Regions from separate parts of the Streptomyces sp. NPDC056222 genome, predicted to be linked through region 2. Evidence: riboswitches for the same ligand, from Rfam matches in the RefSeq annotation. Region 2 holds a riboswitch; the other holds the start of a gene.

Region 1 (4,189 bases), on a different contig from region 2:
AGCGCCGCGTCCGGGCCGCAGGCGGCCGACAGGCCGGCGTTCTTGCCGGGCAGCCACTCCAGGTTGCCGTGCTTGCCGAGGTGGACCATCGCGTCCGCCCCGAAGCCGCCGTCCTCGGCGCGCGCCGCGATCCAGCGGTAGGCGGCCAGGTAGTGGTGGGACGGCGGGAGATCGGGGTCGTGATAGATCGCGATCGGGTTCTCGCCGAAGCCGCGCGGCGGCTGGATGAGGATCAGCAGGTTCCCGCGCCGCAGGGCGGCGAGGACGATGTCGCCCTCGGGGTTGCGGGACCGGTCCAGGAACATCTCGCCGGGCGCCGGGCCCCAGTGCTCCTCGACCGCCTCGCGCAGCTCGGCCGGGAGCTGCGCGTACCAGCGCTTGTAGTCGGCCGCCGGGATGCGAACGGGGTTCTTCGCCAGCTGCTCCTCGGTGAGCCAGTCCTGGTCGTGGCCGCCGGCCTCGATCAGGGCGTAGATCAGCTCGTCGCCGTCGCCGGAGACCAGGCCGGGGATCTCCTCGACCGGACCGAAGTCGTAGCCCTCCTCCCGCAGGCGCCGCAGCAGCGCGACGGCGGAGGCGGGGGTGTCGAGGCCGACCGCGTTGCCGATCCGGGAGTGCTTGGTCGGGTACGCGGAGAGGACGAGCGCGAGCTTCTTCTCGGCGTTCGGGATATGGCGCAGACGGGCGTGACGGACCGCGATCCCGGCGACGCGGGCCGCGCGCTCGGTGTCGGCGACGTACGCGGGCAGCCCGTCCTCGTCGATCTCCTTGAAGGAGAACGGGACGGTGATGAGCCGGCCGTCGAACTCGGGGACGGCGACCTGGCTCGCGGCGTCCAGCGGGGAGAGACCCTCGTCGTTCTCCTCCCAGGCCGAGCGCGAGCCGGTGAGGCAGAGCGCCTGGAGGATCGGTACGTCGAGGGCGGCGAGCGCGCCCGCGTCCCAGGCCTCCTCGTCGCCGCCGGCCTGCGCCTCGGCGGGCTTGGTGCCGCCGGCCGCGAGGACGGTGGTGATGATCGCGTCGGCGCCGCGCAGACGGTCGAGCAGCTCCGGCTCCGGGGCGCGCAGGGACGCGACGTACAGCGGCAGGGCCTGGGCGCCGGCGTCCTCGACGGCCTCGCAGAGGGTGTCGATGAAGGCGGTGTTCCCGCTCATGTGGTGGGCGCGGTAGTAGAGCACGGCGACCGTCGGGCCGTCGGTCGTCCGGGGCGTGCGCTCCAGCGGGCCCCAGGTCGGCGCGGCGGCCGGGGCGTCGAAGCCGTGGCCGGTGAGCAGCACGGTGTCGGAGAGGAAGCGGGCCAGCTGCTCCAGGTTGGCCGGGCCGCCGTGCGCGAGGTAGGCGTGGGCCTCGGTGGCGACACCCACCGGGACGGTGGAGGTCGCCATGAGCTGGGCGTCGGGGGCCTGTTCGCCGGAGAGCACGACCAGCGGCCTTCCGGCGGCGCGCAGCGCGTCGAGGCCGTCCTCCCATGCCCGCAGCCCGCCGAGGAGCCGCACGAGAACGAGGTCGACGTCGTCCAGGAGCCCGGGCAGGTCGTCCAGGGCGAGGCGGGAGGGATTGGCGAACCGGTACTCGACGGGGCCGCCGGCCGCGCGGGCGCTGAGCAGGTCGGTGTCGGAGTGCGACAGCAACAGAATTCGCATGCGTGCGCAGGCCTTCCTCGGGGTTGTCCGCGCCCCGGGTGGTCGTATGGACGGCGGGAGTTCCTGACTCACCGGGCCGCTGGTGCGACCTGGCTCACAGTGGCGGGACCGCGCCGGATTCTCACCGGGCTTCCTCCCCGGGGTCCTGGGACCCCATGCCGTCTGCATAGTAGATCGTGCTCACGGCGGGCAGGGGTCGTCCCCAGGGGTCGTCCCGATCCACGTGGGTATGCTCGCCGCCATGCCGCCCACCCCACCCACAACGCCCAACCGGGGCGAACCTCTCATACGGGACCGTGGCGATGCCTGCCCCGGCGCGCTGCGCCTGCACCCCGCCGATGACGGCGGTCTGGCCCGACTGCGCCTGCCCGCAGGCTTGTTGACGTCTCGTCAGGTCCAGGTCCTGGCGTCGGCGGCGGAGTCGCTCGGCGACGGCCGGGTCACGGTCACGTCCCGGGGGAACGTGGAGCTGCGCGGCCTCGGCGAGGGCTGTGGCATCGATCTGGCGGAGCGGCTGACGGAGGCGGGCCTGCTGCCCTCGGCCACCCACGAACGCGTCCGCAACATCGTCGCCTCCCCGACCGCGGGACTGGACGGACTCGGCCACGCGGACGCGCAGTTGTGGGCCCGCGAACTGGACACCCTGCTCTGCGCGACCCCCTGGACGGCGGCCCTCTCGGGCCGCTTCCTCTTCGTCCTGGACGACGGCCGCGGAGACGTGGCGGGGCTGGGCGGAGATGTGACCTTGATCGCAGGAGGACCGTGGGCGGCCGGCGACGGGGGGACGGGCGAGAGCACGTCGCCCGGCGGGAGCAAAGCCTCGACGGGCGGGAGTCCGCACCCCGGCGGGACCGGAGCCTCGGCGGCCGGGAGCCCGTCGCACGGCGAGACCGGAGCCTCGGTGGGCGGGAGTCTGTCCCCCAATGAGAGCGAAGCCTCGGCCGGCGGCTGCGTCGGCCCCGCCCCGCGCGCGGCCGACGCCCTGCTGTACGTCGGCGGGCAGGCGTTCCGCGTCGCGGGCGCCGACGCGCCGCGAGCGGCGCTCGCCGCGGCCGACGCGTTCCTGCGGGCCGCACAGGCCGCCGGGAACGGCGCATGGCGTGTGAAGGAGCTGCCGAACGCAGGCGCACCGAACACGGAGGCCATCGACACCGCCGGCCTGACGGCACTGCCGGGCACCGCGACTCCCGGCGCCGGAACGGCCGACGCGCCGGACGCCGGGACCGGCCTCCTCGACCTCGCCGCCGCGCTCGCACGGGCCGGGGTCGACGCCCGGCCCGTCGTCCCCGCACCGCCGCTGCCGCACGGCGCGCCGCCCGCGCCCGGGCCCCTCGGCGGGAACGCGCTGCACGTGCTCGCGCCGCTCGGACGGCTGACGGCCACCCAGCTGCGGGCGCTGCTGCCCGCCGACGAGGTACGGCTCACGCCCTGGCGCGGGGCCGTCGTCGTCGGGGCCACCCGAACGCGGCTGCCCGAGCTGGAGGCGGCCGGGCTGGTCACCGACCCCCGCTCCCCCTGGGTCGGCGTCGGCGCCTGCACCGGGCGGCCCGGCTGCGCCAAGTCCCTCGCCGGCGTCCGCGCGGACGCCGTACCCGGCACTCCCGGCCTCCCCGTCCACTTCTCGGGGTGCGAGCGCCGGTGCGGCCACCCCCAAGGCGCCCCCGGCAGCTGGGTCGACGTCCTCGCCACCGCCGAGGGCACCTACCTCGTGGACGGCCGCCCCACCCCCCGTACCTCCCTGACCGAAGCAGTCGCAACGGCCCGCACAACGAGATGAGCGAGAACGACACGATGTTCGCCTACGAGAAGGACGGCGCGGAGATCTACCGCCAGTCCTTTGCCACGATCCGCGCCGAGGCGGACCTCGCCGATCTGCCCGCCGACGTCGCCACGGTCGCGGTCCGCATGATCCACGCCTGCGGCATGACCGACCTCGTCCGCGACCTCGCCTACTCGCCGCAGGTCGTCTCCCGCGCCCGCGCCGCCCTGCGCGCCGGCGCACCGATCCTGTGCGACGCGCAGATGGTCGCCAGCGGCGTGACCCGCAAGCGCCTGCCCGCCGACAACGACGTGGTCTGCACCCTCTCCGACCCCTCCGTGCCCGCCCTCGCCGCCGAGCTCGGCACCACCCGCAGCGCCGCCGCCCTCGAACTCTGGCGCGACCGCCTCGAAGGCTCCGTCGTCGCCATCGGCAACGCGCCCACCGCCCTCTTCCACCTCCTGGAGATGATCGCGAAGGGTGCGCCCCGCCCGGCCGCCGTCCTCGGCATACCGGTCGGCTTCATCGGCGCCGCCGAGTCCAAGGACGCCCTCGCCGCCCAGACCCTGGGCCTCGACTACCTCGTCGTACGGGGCCGGCGCGGCGGCAGCGCGATGACCGCCGCCGCGATCAACGCCATCGCGACGGAAGCGGAGATCCAGGCATGAGCGCCAACGCCCCCGGCAAGCTGTACGGAGTCGGCCTCGGCCCCGGCGACCCCAACCTGATGACGGTCGCCGCCGTGAAGGCCATCGCGTCCGCCGACGTCGTCGCCTACCACTCGGCC
Region 2 (4,189 bases):
GTGGCGGTGGCGGCCGCGGTGGCCGCGTGCGCCGGGGCGGCGCCCAGCAGGCCGGCGGTGCCGGCACCGGCCAGACCCGCGAGGACGGAACGACGGTTGAGCGCAGGGAGGTGGGGCATCCGGTCTCCTCGGAGAGGGCAAGGGCCTGGCCTCTGACTGCCCGACAGGATGTAAGCGGTTGCTATGCCGAGGCAAGAGAAGACGCAATGTTTCTACGGGTTTCTATGAACCCGAAGGGAACCAGCGGAGACAAGCGACGGTAAACGTTCTCTCCCACACCTCTGCCCTGGGTTGTCCCCCGCGCTCATCCCTGCTTCACACGGTGCGGGCCCGCCGGGTGCGTGTCGCCTTCGGCGGGGCCACCGAGTCGCGCACCACGATGTGCGTGCCCAGCCGGTGCACGCCCGTCGTGGGTGCCCGCCAGGCGTCGTCACCGTCGTCGCCGTCGTCCCCGGGGGTCGCGAGCCGCACGGCCTGCCGGCCCATCTCCTCCAGCGGGATGTGCACGGTGGTCAGCCGCGGACGCATCTCTTGCGCCACGGGCACATCGTCGTAGCCGACGAGGGAGACGTCCTCCGGGATCCGGGCGCCCGCCTCCTCCAGGGCCTGCGCCGCACCGGCCGCCACGATGTCGTTGGCGGCGAAGATCGCGGTGAAGTCGAGCCCCTCGGCGAGGAGTTCGGTCGTCCGGCGATAGCCGAAGCCTCTGCTGAACGCACCGGTGTGCACCAGACCGTCATCGGGCGTGACGCCGCGCAGTTCGAGGGCTCGGCGGTATCCGGCGAGGCGGTCCAGCGTGGTCGAGACGGCGGGCGGGCCGCCCAGGTAGAGGATCCGCCGATGCCCTTGCGTCAGCAGATGGTCGGTGATGGCGAACGCACCGCCCTCGTTGTCGTACTCCACCGCCGCCGCGGGGACCCGTCCCCCCAGCGAGGGCCGGCCGCAGAGCACCAGGGAGGAGCCCCCGGCGTGGAGTTCCTCGGCGCGGCGGGTGAGTTCCGCGGTGTAGGCGCGGTCCACGACACTCCCTCCGACCAGCACGACCACGTCGGCACGCTGCTCGTGCAGGAGGTCGACGAAGGCCAGTTCGCGCTTCGCGTCGCCCTGCGTGCAGCAGACCAGGCAGAGCCGGCCCGTGCGCGCCGCCTCGCGCTCCACGCCGCGCGCGATGTACGCGAAGAAGGGGTCGACGATCTCGCTGACGATGATCCCCACGGTGCGGTTCGAGGTGCCGGCCAGGGCGCGGGCGTGCGCGTTCACCACATAGCCGAGCTCCCGCATCGCGCCCTCGACCCGGTCGCGGGTCGCCTGTGCCACCGGATAGTTGCGGTTCAGCACCCGTGAGACGGTCGCCGTCGACACTCCGGCGAGCGCGGCCACCTCCCGGATGGTCGCGCGCCGCGAATCCCCCGCCGCCACCTGCCGAGCACTCCCGTTCATCGGTGCCGCCTCCTCACGTGCGGCTGGAGCCTATACGAACTCCGTCGCCGCTGTTCACGGCACGCGGACGCGCCAGGAGCCCACCGGTCACGAACAACGGTGCGCGGCCCGGGACTTCGGTGGTCCCGCCGTCTCCGGCACAGGCGGGGAGCCGTCGCGGGGGCGGCACCGGAGACTCCGTTCCCCAGGGGTGGCGGCGCGCCGCCACGCAGCCCTCACAGCGGGTGTGTCTCATTTCACCGTCCGGAACATGAGTCACTCGCACCCTTCCACGCCCACGGGGCTACGCTGCCCGTGCAGCTGGTTCGCCCCGTCAGCCAGGCGGGACGCGTCGTAAGAGGGAACCCGGTGGGAATCCGGGACTGCCCCGCAGCGGTGAGCGAGAACGACCGCCGTCATACGCACTGGGCCCGCGAGGGTCTGGGAAGCGACGGTTAGTAGGTGTCTCGTACGACTTCCGTACGACGAGACGTGCTCGCGAGTCCGAAGACCTGCCCGTTGCCCGTACGCGACCGTTCGCGTGCGGTGATCCCGGTGACCTCGTGGGCGGGTCGGCGTGCACAGCAGGACGGATCGGCCGCGCGTACCTCGATGTACGCCCCTGCGGTGGTCCTTCCGGTTCGTCACCCTTCGCTCGCGACTCCTCGGGTCTGTCTCATGACACGCAAGCTCGCGAAGGAGAGTTACGTGACAACCGAGTCCGCGGCCGCGGCAGCACGGGCCACCGTGTACGGATACCCCCGCCAGGGTCGGAACCGGGAGCTGAAGAAGGCCGTCGAGGGGTACTGGAAGGGCCGGGTCGGCGCCGAAGCCCTCCGGGAGACCGCCCGGGAGCTGCGCGAGACCAACTGGCGGCAGCTCGCCGACTCCGGCATCCACGAGGTGCCGACCGGCGACTTCTCCCTCTACGACCATGTGCTCGACACCAGTGTCATGGTCGGCGCCGTCCCCGCCCGCCACCGCGCCGCCGTCGAGTCCGACCCGCTCGACGGGTACTTCGCGATGGCCCGCGGCACCGAGGACGTGGCGCCGCTGGAGATGACCAAGTGGTTCGACACCAACTACCACTACCTTGTCCCCGAGCTGGGTCCCGACAGTGCCTTCGGCGCCGACAGCACCAAGCAGGTCGCCGAGCTGAAGGAGGCCCTCGCGCTCGGCCACTCGGCCCGTCCCGTCCTGGTGGGGCCGGTCACGTACCTCCTGCTGGCCAAGCCGGCGCCGGGTGTCGCGGAGGACTTCGAGCCGCTCACCCTGCTCGACCGGTTGCTGCCGGTGTACGCCGAGGTGCTCGCCGACCTGCTCGCGGCGGGCGCCGAGTGGGTGCAGCTCGACGAGCCCGCCCTCGTCCAGGACCGCACTCCCGCCGAGCTGAACGCCGCCGCCCGCGCCTACCGTGAACTCGGCGGCCCTGCCGACCGGCCGAAGCTGCTGATCGCCTCCTACTTCGACCGGCTGGGCGAGGCACTTCCCGTGCTGGCGAAGGCCCCCGTGGAGGGACTCGCGCTCGACTTCACCGATGCCGCCGCCGGCAATCTGGCGGATCTCGCGGCGGTGGGCGGCCTGCCGGGCAAGCGGCTGGTCGCCGGTGTCGTCAACGGCCGCAACATCTGGATCAACGACCACCAGAAGTCCCTGACCGCCCTCGGCACCCTGCTCGGCCTCGCCGATCAGGTCGACGTCGCGGCGTCCTGCTCGCTGCTGCACGTCCCGCTGGACGCCGCGGTGGAGCGGGACATCGACCCGCAGATCCGCCGCTGGCTCGCCTTCGCGCGCCAGAAGACCGCGGAGATCGCCACGCTCGCGCGCGGCCTGTCCCAGGGCACCGGTGCGATCGCCGCCGAACTCGCCGCCAACCGTGCCGATCTGGCCTCGCGGGCGAGCTCGGCGATCACCAACGACCCCGCCGTACGGACCCGCACGGCCGCCGTCACCGAAAGCGACACCCGCCGTGCCCAGCCCTACACCGAGCGCGCGGCCGCCCAGCGGGCCCACCTGAACCTGCCGTTGCTGCCCACGACGACCATCGGCTCCTTCCCGCAGACCGCCGAGCTGCGCAGCGCCCGCGCCGATCTGCGCGCCGGATGGCTCGACACGACGGCATACGAGGAGCGGATCAAGGCCGAGATCCGCGAGGTGATCGCCTTCCAGGAGAAGACCGGCCTCGACGTCCTCGTGCACGGCGAGCCCGAACGCAACGACATGGTCCAGTACTTCGCCGAGCGGCTGACCGGCTACCTCGCCACCCAGCACGGCTGGGTCCAGTCGTACGGCACCCGGTACGTCCGGCCGCCGGTCCTGGCCGGCGACATCTCCCGCCCCGCGCCGATGACGGTGCGCTGGACGACGTACGCACAGCGGCAGACGTCCCGCCCCGTCAAGGGAATGCTGACCGGCCCGGTCACGATGCTGGCCTGGTCCTTCGTCCGTGACGACCAGCCGCTCGGCGACACCGCCCGCCAGGTCGCGCTCGCCCTGCGCGACGAGGTCGCCGATCTGGAGGCGGCGGGCACGTCGGTGATCCAGGTCGACGAGCCGGCCCTGCGCGAGACACTGCCGCTGCGCGCCGACGCCCACGCCCCGTACCTCGCCTGGGCCACCGAGGCCTTCCGCCTCACCACGGCCGGCGTCCGTCCGGACACCCAGATCCACACCCACATGTGCTACGCCGAGTTCGGCGACATCCTCCGGGCCATCGACGACCTCGACGCGGACGTCATCAGCCTGGAGGCCGCCCGTTCCCACATGCAGG

The links. A riboswitch is a leader RNA that binds a small molecule or an ion and turns the genes downstream of it on or off. The one in region 2 is predicted to bind cobalamin.
Region 1: linked by a shared signal. The riboswitch ahead of cobN (cobaltochelatase subunit CobN) and the one ahead of metE (5-methyltetrahydropteroyltriglutamate--homocysteine S-methyltransferase) in region 2 are both predicted to bind cobalamin.

The regions. Positions count from the first base shown of each region.
Region 1 is NZ_JBHJTL010000049.1:22,227-26,415, forward strand. Features, by position in the region: gene cobN (cobaltochelatase subunit CobN) at 1-1,643, opposite strand, end outside; cobalamin riboswitch at 1,678-1,821, opposite strand; gene ACFC0D_RS22625 (cobalamin biosynthesis protein CobG) at 1,885-3,420, shown strand; gene ACFC0D_RS22630 (precorrin-8X methylmutase) at 3,417-4,070, shown strand; gene ACFC0D_RS22635 (precorrin-2 C(20)-methyltransferase) at 4,067-4,189, shown strand, end outside.
Region 2 is NZ_JBHJTL010000046.1:5,406-9,594, reverse strand. Features, by position in the region: gene ACFC0D_RS21705 (M60 family metallopeptidase) at 1-119, opposite strand, end outside; gene ACFC0D_RS21700 (LacI family DNA-binding transcriptional regulator) at 316-1,440, opposite strand; cobalamin riboswitch at 1,725-1,954, shown strand; gene metE (5-methyltetrahydropteroyltriglutamate--homocysteine S-methyltransferase) at 2,128-4,189, shown strand, end outside.